Linked DNA regions of Desulforapulum autotrophicum HRM2. The protein of the gene in region 1 interacts with the protein of each later gene in a pairwise test. Links are inferred from orthologs where the notes say so. Each region holds a gene or a part of one and is shown on either strand. Other genes may lie near its edges. The genes, in order: pheT and secD.

Region 1 (3,092 bases):
CCTGATGCAAACCAACTCTTAAGTCCTTACCCGATCTTAAACACATGATCTTACGTTAAAAGGCTTGGATCTAAAAACTCATCAATTAAATAAAATGGAACGTAAAGGTTAGTCCTTCATCTGCCCAAAAGTATTACCAAATCATCAATGGAGCGGGCAACGAGGTTCGAACTCGCGACCCCAAGCTTGGGAAGCTTGTACTCTACCAACTGAGCTATACCCGCATATTAATTTTGTGAGCCTAACATAAAGCCGTGCCCATGTCAACCAAAAACCATCAGGATGGGAGGTCTGCCTTGAAGGTCTCAATCAAATGCTTTGAAATACGTTCGTGCAGTCCCTTGATTTTTTTCTCCTTTAAGGTCTTGTCCAACGACCGGTACACAACCCTCAAGGAAATAGACCGTTTGCCCTCAGCAAGTGGTTTGCCCGCATAGACATCAAACAAAAATGCATCTTCAACAAGAGATTCTTTCTGAACAAAAGCGGCTGCCTCATCCATGATATCTGCGGCTGCCAGATCCCCATCAATAATCAAGGTGATATCCCTTGAAATGGCCGGAAACTTTGGCAGCGGTTTTGAAACAATGGCTTCCGGCGCTGAAACAAGAAGTCCTTCCAGGTCCAGCTCAAAGACAAATGCCGTCTGCTTAAGCCCGAAATTCTTTAAAACATCCGGAGCGACCTCACCCACAACCCCGAGCAAGCGACCGTTTGCTTCGATACAGGCACCGTTACCCACCCTCAAATACGGCTGGTCCTGCCGGGTTGCCCGACTAAAACGAACCCCTTTGATTCCCAGGTCCGACAACAAACCTTCAACAACCCCTTTGATGTCAAAGAAGTCGACTTCGACGGCTTTGGCGTGCCAGGAAGGAACAACCCTTGATCCGGTCAAAATAGCAGACAGGCACTCAACCTCCCGGGGCTGAACCCCGTGGCCCTCTGCAATAAAGGTGTTTCCCACTTCAAAAAGGCGCAGGGTCTCGACCTGCTGGGCATGGTTACGCCGCATATTTTCAAAAAGCCAGGGCAAAAGGGTTGAGCGCATGACAGCCATTTCTTCAGAGATGGGATTAAGAAGACGTTCAACCGAACGCCTTGAATCGTTTTCATCAAGTTTGAGGCGATCTACAGATTCTGCACTGGTAAAACTATAGTTGACCGCTTCACTGAAACCAAACCCAACCATGCAATCCCTGACCTTTTCCCGGAAGGCTATCCTAGGAGACAACTGACGGCCTGAAGGAGCTACGGCTGGAAAGCTGGTTTGAATATTGTCATATCCCCAGAGCCTTGCCACCTCCTCGGAAAGATCCTCGGGCCTTGTGACATCAACCCTGAAAGATGGAACCGCAACGGATAGAACACCCTCGGCCTGATCCTCAACCCTGAATTCTACGGATTCAAGCAGCGTCTTGATCTGATCGGTACCAAGGTCCGTCCCCAACCGCCGGTTGAGCTGCTCAACGTTCAGTGAAATCTGGACAGGGGAACTTTTCAGGGGGTTTACATCAATGACACCCTTGGCCAAGGCACCCCCTGAAACAGCCGCCATGAGCACTGCAGCCCGCTCAAGCACTGCCCGGGTGGCAACGGGATCCACACCCCTTTCAAACCTGTGGGAGGCGTCGGTGGCAATGCCTGTACGCTTGGCGGTCTTGCGTATGGATACAGGATTAAAATAGGCGCTCTCCAGCAGAACACGGGTGGTTGTCGGCAGAATCTCAGAATTTTGTCCACCCATAACACCTGCCAGGGCCACGGGGGCCTCTCCATCGCAAATCATCAGCATGTCAGGTTCAAGGGTGTGTTCCTTGCCGTCCAGGGTGGTGAATTTTGATGACCCTCCTGCCGCCCTCACCTCTATGCGACCCTGGGCCAGGAAATCGAAATCAAAGGCATGGAGGGGTTGCCCGGTCTCCATCATCACGTAGTTGGTAACATCCACAACATTATTGATAGGGGTCAGGCCCACAGCTTCAAGACGCTGCTGAAGCCAGAAGGGAGAAGGACCCACGGTAACATCAACCAGAAGTGCGGCACAATAGCGGGGACAGAGCTCAGGATCAAGGATATCAACCCGCACCAGATCGTCAATGGAAACAGAAGCCGGTTTACTTTCATCTGTTACGGGAAGAATTGTCCCAGGAACATTCAAACGAACAGGCGGATCCTGGAATGCTGCAGCCTCCCTGGCCACACCAATCACACTGAGACAGTCGGGCCTGTTGGGCGTAAGATCAATCTCGAACACGGCATCGGCAAGGGCCAGGGCATCAACCAGGGGTGTTCCCGGTTCCAGGGAAGCGTCAAGGTCCATCAACCCGGATGCGTCCGAGTCCAGCCTGAGTTCGGATGCGCTACAGAGCATGCCTTCGGAAACCTCTCCCCTGAGCTTGCCCTTCTTGATTTTAAAATCACCCGGCAGAACAGCACCGACCATGGCACAGGGAACAACCATCCCCTCCCGGACGTTGGGCGCACCACAAACAATGTTCAACAAAGTATCACCCACATTGACCCGGCAACAGTGGAGATGATCGGACCCGGGATGCTCTATGACCGCTTCAACCCTGGCCACGACAACCCTGTCAAGGTAATCAAATCTACTGACGACCGACTCAACCTCAAGGCCTGCCATTGTGAGCTTTGCAGCCATTTCTTCAGGCGCAGATTCAATTGCCGCATATTCCTTTAACCAGCTTAAACTGACTTTCATATTAAAACTGCCTTAAAAAGCGCATATCGTTTTCAAAAAATTTTCTGAGATCGTCAATCCCGTATTTCAGCATTGCAAGACGCTCGATCCCCATTCCAAAGGCAAACCCCGTATAAACACTGGTATCATAACCCACGTTTTCAAACACAGCAGGATGAACCATTCCAGCCCCAAGGACCTCAAGCCAGCCGGTCCAGGAACAGATGCGGCAGCCCTTACCCTTGCACATGACACAGCGGATGTCCACCTCGGCGCTTGGCTCGGTAAACGGAAAGAAGCTGGGCCTGAACCTGAGGGAAGTCTCCTTGTCAAAAATCTGATGAATCAGGGTTGAAAGCGTCCCCTTGAGGTCGCCAAACGAAATGTTTTT
Region 2 (7,044 bases), 2.6 Mb from region 1 along the record:
GAAGGATTTCATATTGAGACAGCCGCCAGGAAAGTGACCCAGGGCAATATTTACAAGGGGGTCATCACCCGTGTAGAGCCAAGTCTTCAGGCGGTTTTTGTCGATTACGGTACGGAAAAAAATGGTTTTTTGCAAAAGCAGGAAATCCACAGCGACTATTTTCTGGACAATGACTCTGGAGACAGAAGCTTTTCCAAACTTGTCAAAAAGGGGCAGGAGCTCATTGTTCAGGTCACCAAGGACCCGATCATGCACAAAGGTGCAATGCTCACCACCTTCATATCCCTGCCCGGACGACTGTCTGTGTTCATGCCGGGAAGCTCCACCCGCGGGGTTTCAAGACAGATCGATGATGAGGCAGAACGAAGACGTCTCAAGGAGATCACCGAGAAATTAAAACTCCCCGAAGGGTTCGGACTTATCGTGAGAACAGCCGGCCTGGATGCCACAAAGACCATGTTGACCAACGACACCCGCTACCTCATGCGGGCCTGGAAGGAAATCAACAAAAAGGCGGTTAATGAGCCCACACCCTCTCTGCTTTACAAAGAACAAAACCTTGCCGTTCGATCCCTCAGGGACTACTTTACCGCAGATATAACAGAAATTCTCATTGATGATCCAGACGTATATAAAGAGGTAAAGGACTTCATGAAAGTCATTGCCCCAAAACAAGAAAAGATCGTCAAACCGTACAAAGGTGAGAAACCGATCTTCACTAAATACCAGATCGAAGAACAGATTGCATCGATTTTTGAAACAAAGGCCCTGCTAAAGTCAGGCGGTGCCATTGTGATCGACCAGACCGAGGCACTTGTCGCAATTGATGTCAATTCAGGAAAATCCACCGGACGAAAAAACATTGAACAGACTGCCTTTCACACCAATATCGAGGCAGCCGAAGAGGTGGCGAGACAGTTGAGACTCCGGGATATGGGCGGTTTAATTGTAATTGACTTCATCGACATGAAAGAAAAAAAACACAAGGCTGAGGTCACCAAAACCCTGAAAAGATTTTTAAAATCCGACAAGGCCAAGACCAAGGTTGGCGGAATATCAGCCTTTGGTCTGGTTGAGATGTCCCGGCAAAAGATCAGATCGGCCATCACCTTTGGCAGTTTTGAAACCTGTAAGCACTGCAAGGGAAGGGGCCTTGTACCCAACACTGAAACCCTGGGCCATGCCTTGTTAAGAAAACTAAGCCTTGAAACCATAAAGGCAGAGAATAAAACGGTAAAGGCATTGGTGCCTGAAAAAGTGGCCTCTTACCTTCTCAACAAAAAAAGGGAAGAACTCGTAAATATTGAGGCAAAACGCAACGTCACCCTGGTGATTGAAAGTGATGATTCTTTGCTTTTAGGGGAGAGTAGAATCGTATGTGACGCTTGACATACATTTCAGTTTTGTGTATCTGAAACAGTCGCGACCTGATTTATCAAGGAGGAGTCATGCCTCGAGCACTGAAAAGAAACAGGGCAAAATGGTTTTACGTCTTGATTATTGCTTTATTTGCAGTTCTCGGACTGATGCTCTGGGTCGGGGACAGACTAATGCCGGAGAAAAAAGAGTCAACCATGGCAACACAGGTTACCCCAAGCCCCGTTCAATCGGGGAATGGTCCTTCAGTGGTAAGTGGCACCATTGAACAACTCCCGGAAATTGACTTCTCCAAACTTGAAAAGGCAAACGAACTCACACGGATGATGGACAGGAGAAAACAGGAGCTTGGCATTGGCAAGAGCCTTGATATGATTGTGGGGTCAGACGAAGCCTTCAAGGTCGGCAGAACCATCGTATACATGAAGGACATTCTCAAAAAGAGTCTCCTCACAAAGAACCGGGTCGTTGGGGAGACCATAGAGGCATCTGGAGCAGTTGTTCCTGAGTCGACTTCCGAATACGGCATCCATGTTGTCCGGAAGGGAGACAACATCTGGAATATCCACTTTGGAATTCTTCAGGATTACTACAAAGCTCGGGGAGTACCCATCTCAAACAAGGCAGATGAACCAAGGAACGGTGGGCTCAGCTCAGGCATAGGAAAGCTACTCAAATTTTCAGAAACCATTGTAACCATTTACAACATCCTTGATGAGGACGTTGCAAAGGACATCAACCTTCTGGAACCCCTGAGCAAAATTGTTGTTTATAACATGACAGAAGTATTTTCTCTTTTACAAGAGATAGACTATGACAATGTGGATCGAATCCGGTTCGATGGCGAGGCCATCTGGATTCCCGCACAACAGCCCGATAAAAAGGCTATGAACTAAGGAGGTTTTTTTTGATAAATACAGCATTTGCAATGGGACAGTCAGGAGCACAGGGTGGTCAGGCAGGTGGATTTACAGCGTTTGTACCCCTGATACTCATGTTCGTAATTTTCTATTTTCTGCTCATCAGACCCCAGCAGAAAAAAGCCAAAGAGCACCAGAACATGATCAACAGCCTTAAAAAAGGGGACAGGGTCATCACCTCGGGTGGCATACACGGCACCATCGTCTCCCTTGATGAGACCACCATCAACCTTGAGATCTCGGACAACGTTAAGATCAAGATTAATCGAGGCAATGTGGGAACGGCACTGCAAGGGTCAACCCCCCGTAAAAAAGATAAAAAAACAGATAAATAAACCAAATTCCAGGAGCAATCAGATTGAAGATACTTACATGGAGAGGAACCCTGATCACGTCAATACTGGCTATAGCACTGGTATATCTTCTTCCCACCGTCTGTCCGGACTGCTGGCCCCACAAGAAGATCAACCTGGGCCTTGACCTCCAGGGCGGAATGAACCTTGTTCTTGAAGTTCAAAGCGAAAAAGCCGTTGAAACGACCCTTGAACGAACTATTCACGAACTGAAAAAAGAACTGCGGGACGGGGATGTCAAGCACAGTGGCATTTCATTGAATGCCGGCAACACCATCACGGCGGTCCTTTCGGGTAAGGAGAACATTGACGGCTTCAACAAGATCCTTTCCGAAAATTTTAATACCCTGATGATCAACTCCACACAAAAGCAGGGAGAGGCGACCACCATGGTCCTGAAACTGCCGGACAAGGAGCAGGAATCCATCCGTAAGATGGCCACTGAGCAGGCCCTTGAGACCATCAGAAACCGAATTGACGAATTTGGCGTAAGCGAGCCTGACATCAGAATCCAGGGTGAAAACCGAATCCTGGTACAACTCCCAGGCGTCACAGATACCCAGCGGGCAAAGGATCTCATCGGTAGAACTGCAAGGCTCAACTTCCAGCTTGTTGATGAAACGGGTGATGTGGCATCAGCCCTCAAGGGCACGCCACCTCCGGGAGACAGTATCCTTTACCAGGTGAAGACAAATCCCCAGACCGGCCAGACAATAAAGACCCCCTTTCTCATCAAGAATCGGGTACTCCTTGACGGCAGTTCCCTGACCGACGCCCGGGTGATGATTGATTCCCAGTACAACGAGCCCTATGTGGGCATCGAGTTTGATCGAAAAGGGGCCAGACTCTTTGAACGTATCACAGGGGAAAACATCAAAAAACGTCTGGCAATCGTCCTTGACAAGACCGTTTATTCGGCCCCGGTGATCCAGGACAGGATTGCGGGGGGAAAGGCGCGTATAACGGGAAATTTCACCACTGAAGAGGCAAGAGATCTTGCCATTGCCCTCAGGGCCGGTGCCCTGCCCGCCCCTGTAAAAATCCTTGAAGAACGCACCGTCGGACCCACCCTTGGGGCAGACTCCATTCGCATGGGCATTGTTTCCATGATTGTCGGCGGTCTCCTGGTCATTATTTTCATGGCCATCTATTACAAGGGCTCCGGCCTTATAGCAGACTTTGCCCTTATCATGAACATCATTCTCATAGGCGGGGGACTTGCCGCATTCCAGGCCACCCTGACCCTTCCGGGAATTGCAGGTATTATTCTGACCATTGGAATGGCGGTTGACGCCAACGTCATCATTTTTGAACGAATCAGGGAAGAGCTCTTTTCTGGAAAGACACCTGCGGCTTCAGTCAAGGCTGGCTTTGAAAGGGCCACCCTTACGGTGCTTGATGCCAACGTGACCACCCTTATCGTTGCCGTGGTTCTCTTCCAGTTTGGAACAGGACCGATCAAGGGATTTGCAGTCACCCTGGGCCTTGGCATTGTTGCAAGTCTTTTTACAGCCCTTGTGCTGTCAAAGAGTTGCTTTGATTTTTTCATATCTGGAAAAAAGGTGTCCACCTTAAGTATTTAAAAGGAGCTTGCAATTCAATGCAGTTTATAAGCAACGACATTAATTTAAACATTACGGGCCGGAGGCGCGTGGGCTTCATCTTCTCCTTTGCCCTGATAGCCATCAGCATCGTGTCCCTTATTATCCACAATGGCCCTAACTACGGCATTGACTTCTCAGGCGGCACCCTTGTTCAGGTGAAATTTTCAGACCTGCCGTCCACCAAGGATATTCGGACCGGCCTCAGCCAGGTAGGACTTGAGAACTCGTCTGTCCAGAACTTCGGAGAAATAAATGACAACGAGTTCCTCATCCGGACAAGCATGCCTGCGATGACAGGTGAAGGATTTTCACAGTCCATATCAGATGCCCTGAAAGCATCCACAGGCATGACACCTGAAATCCGACGGGTGGAGATGGTTGGTCCACAGGTGGGCAAGGACCTCAGGAAAAAAGCCCTGTTAGCCGTGTTCTACTCCCTGCTCTTCATCACCATCTACATCTCGGGAAGATTTGAGATGAAGTGGATGCTTTCGGGGGTCATGGCAGGCGCTCTCATGACAGCTGTATACTTTTTGTCACTCTTCAGCTGGAGCAACATGGTGGTTCTCATAACCGCTGCCCTTGCGGTTACCCTGGTACTGTTCTGGGTCCTTGAACTCAAATACGCCATGGGTGCCATTGTGGCACTGATACATGATGTAACCATTACTGTGGGTCTTTTTTCAATTCTGAATCTTGAATTTTCATTGTCCATTATTGCCGCCCTTCTGACCATCATCGGGTACTCGTTGAACGATACCATCATCGTATTTGACCGAATCCGGGAAAACACAAAACAGTTACACAAAGTACCCCTGGAAACCATCATCAACCGAAGCATCAACGAAACTCTGAGCCGAACCACACTCACCTCTCTGACAACCCTGATCGTTCTCTTTTCCCTCTACTTTCTTGGCGGAGAAATCATCCATGATTTTGCCTTCTCCATGATCGTCGGGATAATCATCGGCACCTACTCGTCCATATTTGTTGCAAGCCCCATCCTTCTGGCATGGAGCAAACGAGCCTGATGGGGTATAAGTCCACAGCGTTCCTTGCGGCATCACTCCTGTTTTCAGGAGTGATGCTCGCCTCATGCACAATGAAGTCAAAGCCCGTCGGGCCGGCGGCCCACAAGACGGTGTTGCCCGACGATACAAATACGCATTTGGAAGAAATTCAGTCCAAGCTTGAGAATCTTGACCATCGACTCTCGGCCCTTGAGCGTCTTGAACCCAGGATCACAACCCTTGATACTCCGGACCACGGCACCGCTGACCATGAACGGCCAGTGACGCCATCCCCCAGGGATATAGAATTTCCCCAAAAAAATAATCCCCACCCCGTGTATGGGGAGCCCATTCTTTTATACAACAGTGCCCGAAGCCTGGTCCTTGAGGAAAATTTCCACGAAGCAGCCCGGCTGTTCAGGGAATTTTTGACCAGATATCCCAATTCAGAACTTGCAGACAACGCCCTTTACTGGCTTGGTGAGTGCCACTACTCCCTGGGAAATTTTCAAGAGGCCATCAATACGTTCAAGGATGTTGTCACGCTTTACCCAAAGGGAGGAAAAGTTCCTGACGCACTTCTAAAAACAGCCTATGCCTATCTCAGCCTTGATGATGCGGACAGGGCACACCACTATCTCAAACTTGTGGTAAGGGGATACCCGTTTACACCGGCCGGAGAAAAGGCAGAACAAAAACTTAAAGCCTTTCAGTAAGCTGCAAGCCAATGATCACAAATGACAATTATCTGCCTTGGTTTATCGTAAAATCAATCCCCGGGATTGGCAATCATCTGTACAAGCGCCTTATCAATCGATTCAAAACACCGGAAAATATCCTTGCAGCAAAAGCAGCAGAGCTTAAAACCATACGGGGAATGTCACAAAAGGCCATCACGGGCATCGTCCACTGCACAGTCAAAAAAAAGGCAGAAATTGCACTTGCAACCGTCCTTCGTGGAAAGATCCGGGTCGTGACCATGAACGACCCGACCTATCCGCCGCTGTTAAGGGAAATTGCCGACCCGCCGCCCTTTTTTACCTTTCAGGGCGAACTTAATGCGGACCTGCCCTGCATTTCCATTGTAGGATCAAGGAATGCAACCGCCTACGGACTTGAATCAGCCTACCGGCTTGGATATGACCTTGCAGTACTGGGATTCCAGGTGGTGAGCGGCATGGCAAGGGGCATTGACACGGCTGCCCACCATGGAGCACTTGCCGCAAAGGGCAAAACCATGGCCATCCTTGGAAGCGGCCTTAACTGGATCTATCCCAGGGAGAACCAATCGCTTTTTCAAGCAATCTGCCAAACAGGAGTTGTTATTTCAGAATTTTCACCAGACACCAGACCCGAGCCCAGAAATTTTCCCATCAGAAACAGGCTCATTGCCGGAATATCAACAGGAACCATTGTTGTGGAAGCTGCCAACAAGAGTGGATCATTGATTACGGCAAGGCTTGCTGCAGACTTTTCAAGGGAGGTGTTTGCCGTTCCTGGAAGCATCAATTCCCATCGAAGCCATGGCACCCACGCCCTGATACGCGCGGGTGCAACCCTTGTTGAGACCCACAGGGACGTCATCCAGGAACTGCACCACATGGTCCATACCGAACCCCTTGACCCATTGACCAAACCAAGGGGCAAAAATGAAAACAAAAAAGAACTCACCAGGGTTGAACTGGCCATTGTGACCATTCTTGAGCCCTATCCGCTGCACATCGATAAAATTGTTGAAAAAACAGATCTTGACATTGCAAGCATATCTGCTGCACTCCTG

The links.
Region 2: the proteins of pheT (region 1) and secD interact in binary tests that used the Escherichia coli proteins (3 or more experiments, as listed by UniProt). The link is inferred for Desulforapulum autotrophicum HRM2 from one-to-one orthologs.

What each region holds. Positions count from the first base shown.
Region 1 is NC_012108.1:527,545-530,636, reverse strand. It holds pheT (phenylalanine--tRNA ligase subunit beta), read right to left. Parts: upstream 2,723-3,092; coding sequence 278-2,722; downstream 1-277. Other genes in the region: pheS (phenylalanine--tRNA ligase subunit alpha), read right to left, coding at 2,724-3,092.
Region 2 is NC_012108.1:3,100,050-3,107,093, forward strand. What follows is about bases 1,965-4,944. They hold secD (protein translocase subunit SecD), read left to right. Parts: upstream 1,965-2,655; coding sequence 2,656-4,233; downstream 4,234-4,944. Other genes in these bases: HRM2_RS13475 (hypothetical protein), read left to right, coding at 1,965-2,273; yajC (preprotein translocase subunit YajC), read left to right, coding at 2,285-2,632; secF (protein translocase subunit SecF), read left to right, coding at 4,251-4,944. In the rest of the region: HRM2_RS13470 (Rne/Rng family ribonuclease), read left to right, coding at 1-1,389; more of HRM2_RS13475, read left to right, coding at 1,449-1,964; more of secF, read left to right, coding at 4,945-5,285; tol-pal system protein YbgF, read left to right, coding at 5,285-5,980; DNA-processing protein DprA, read left to right, coding at 5,992-7,044. UniProt on the Escherichia coli protein: Part of the Sec protein translocase complex. Interacts with the SecYEG preprotein conducting channel. SecDF uses the proton motive force (PMF) to complete protein translocation after the ATP-dependent function of SecA.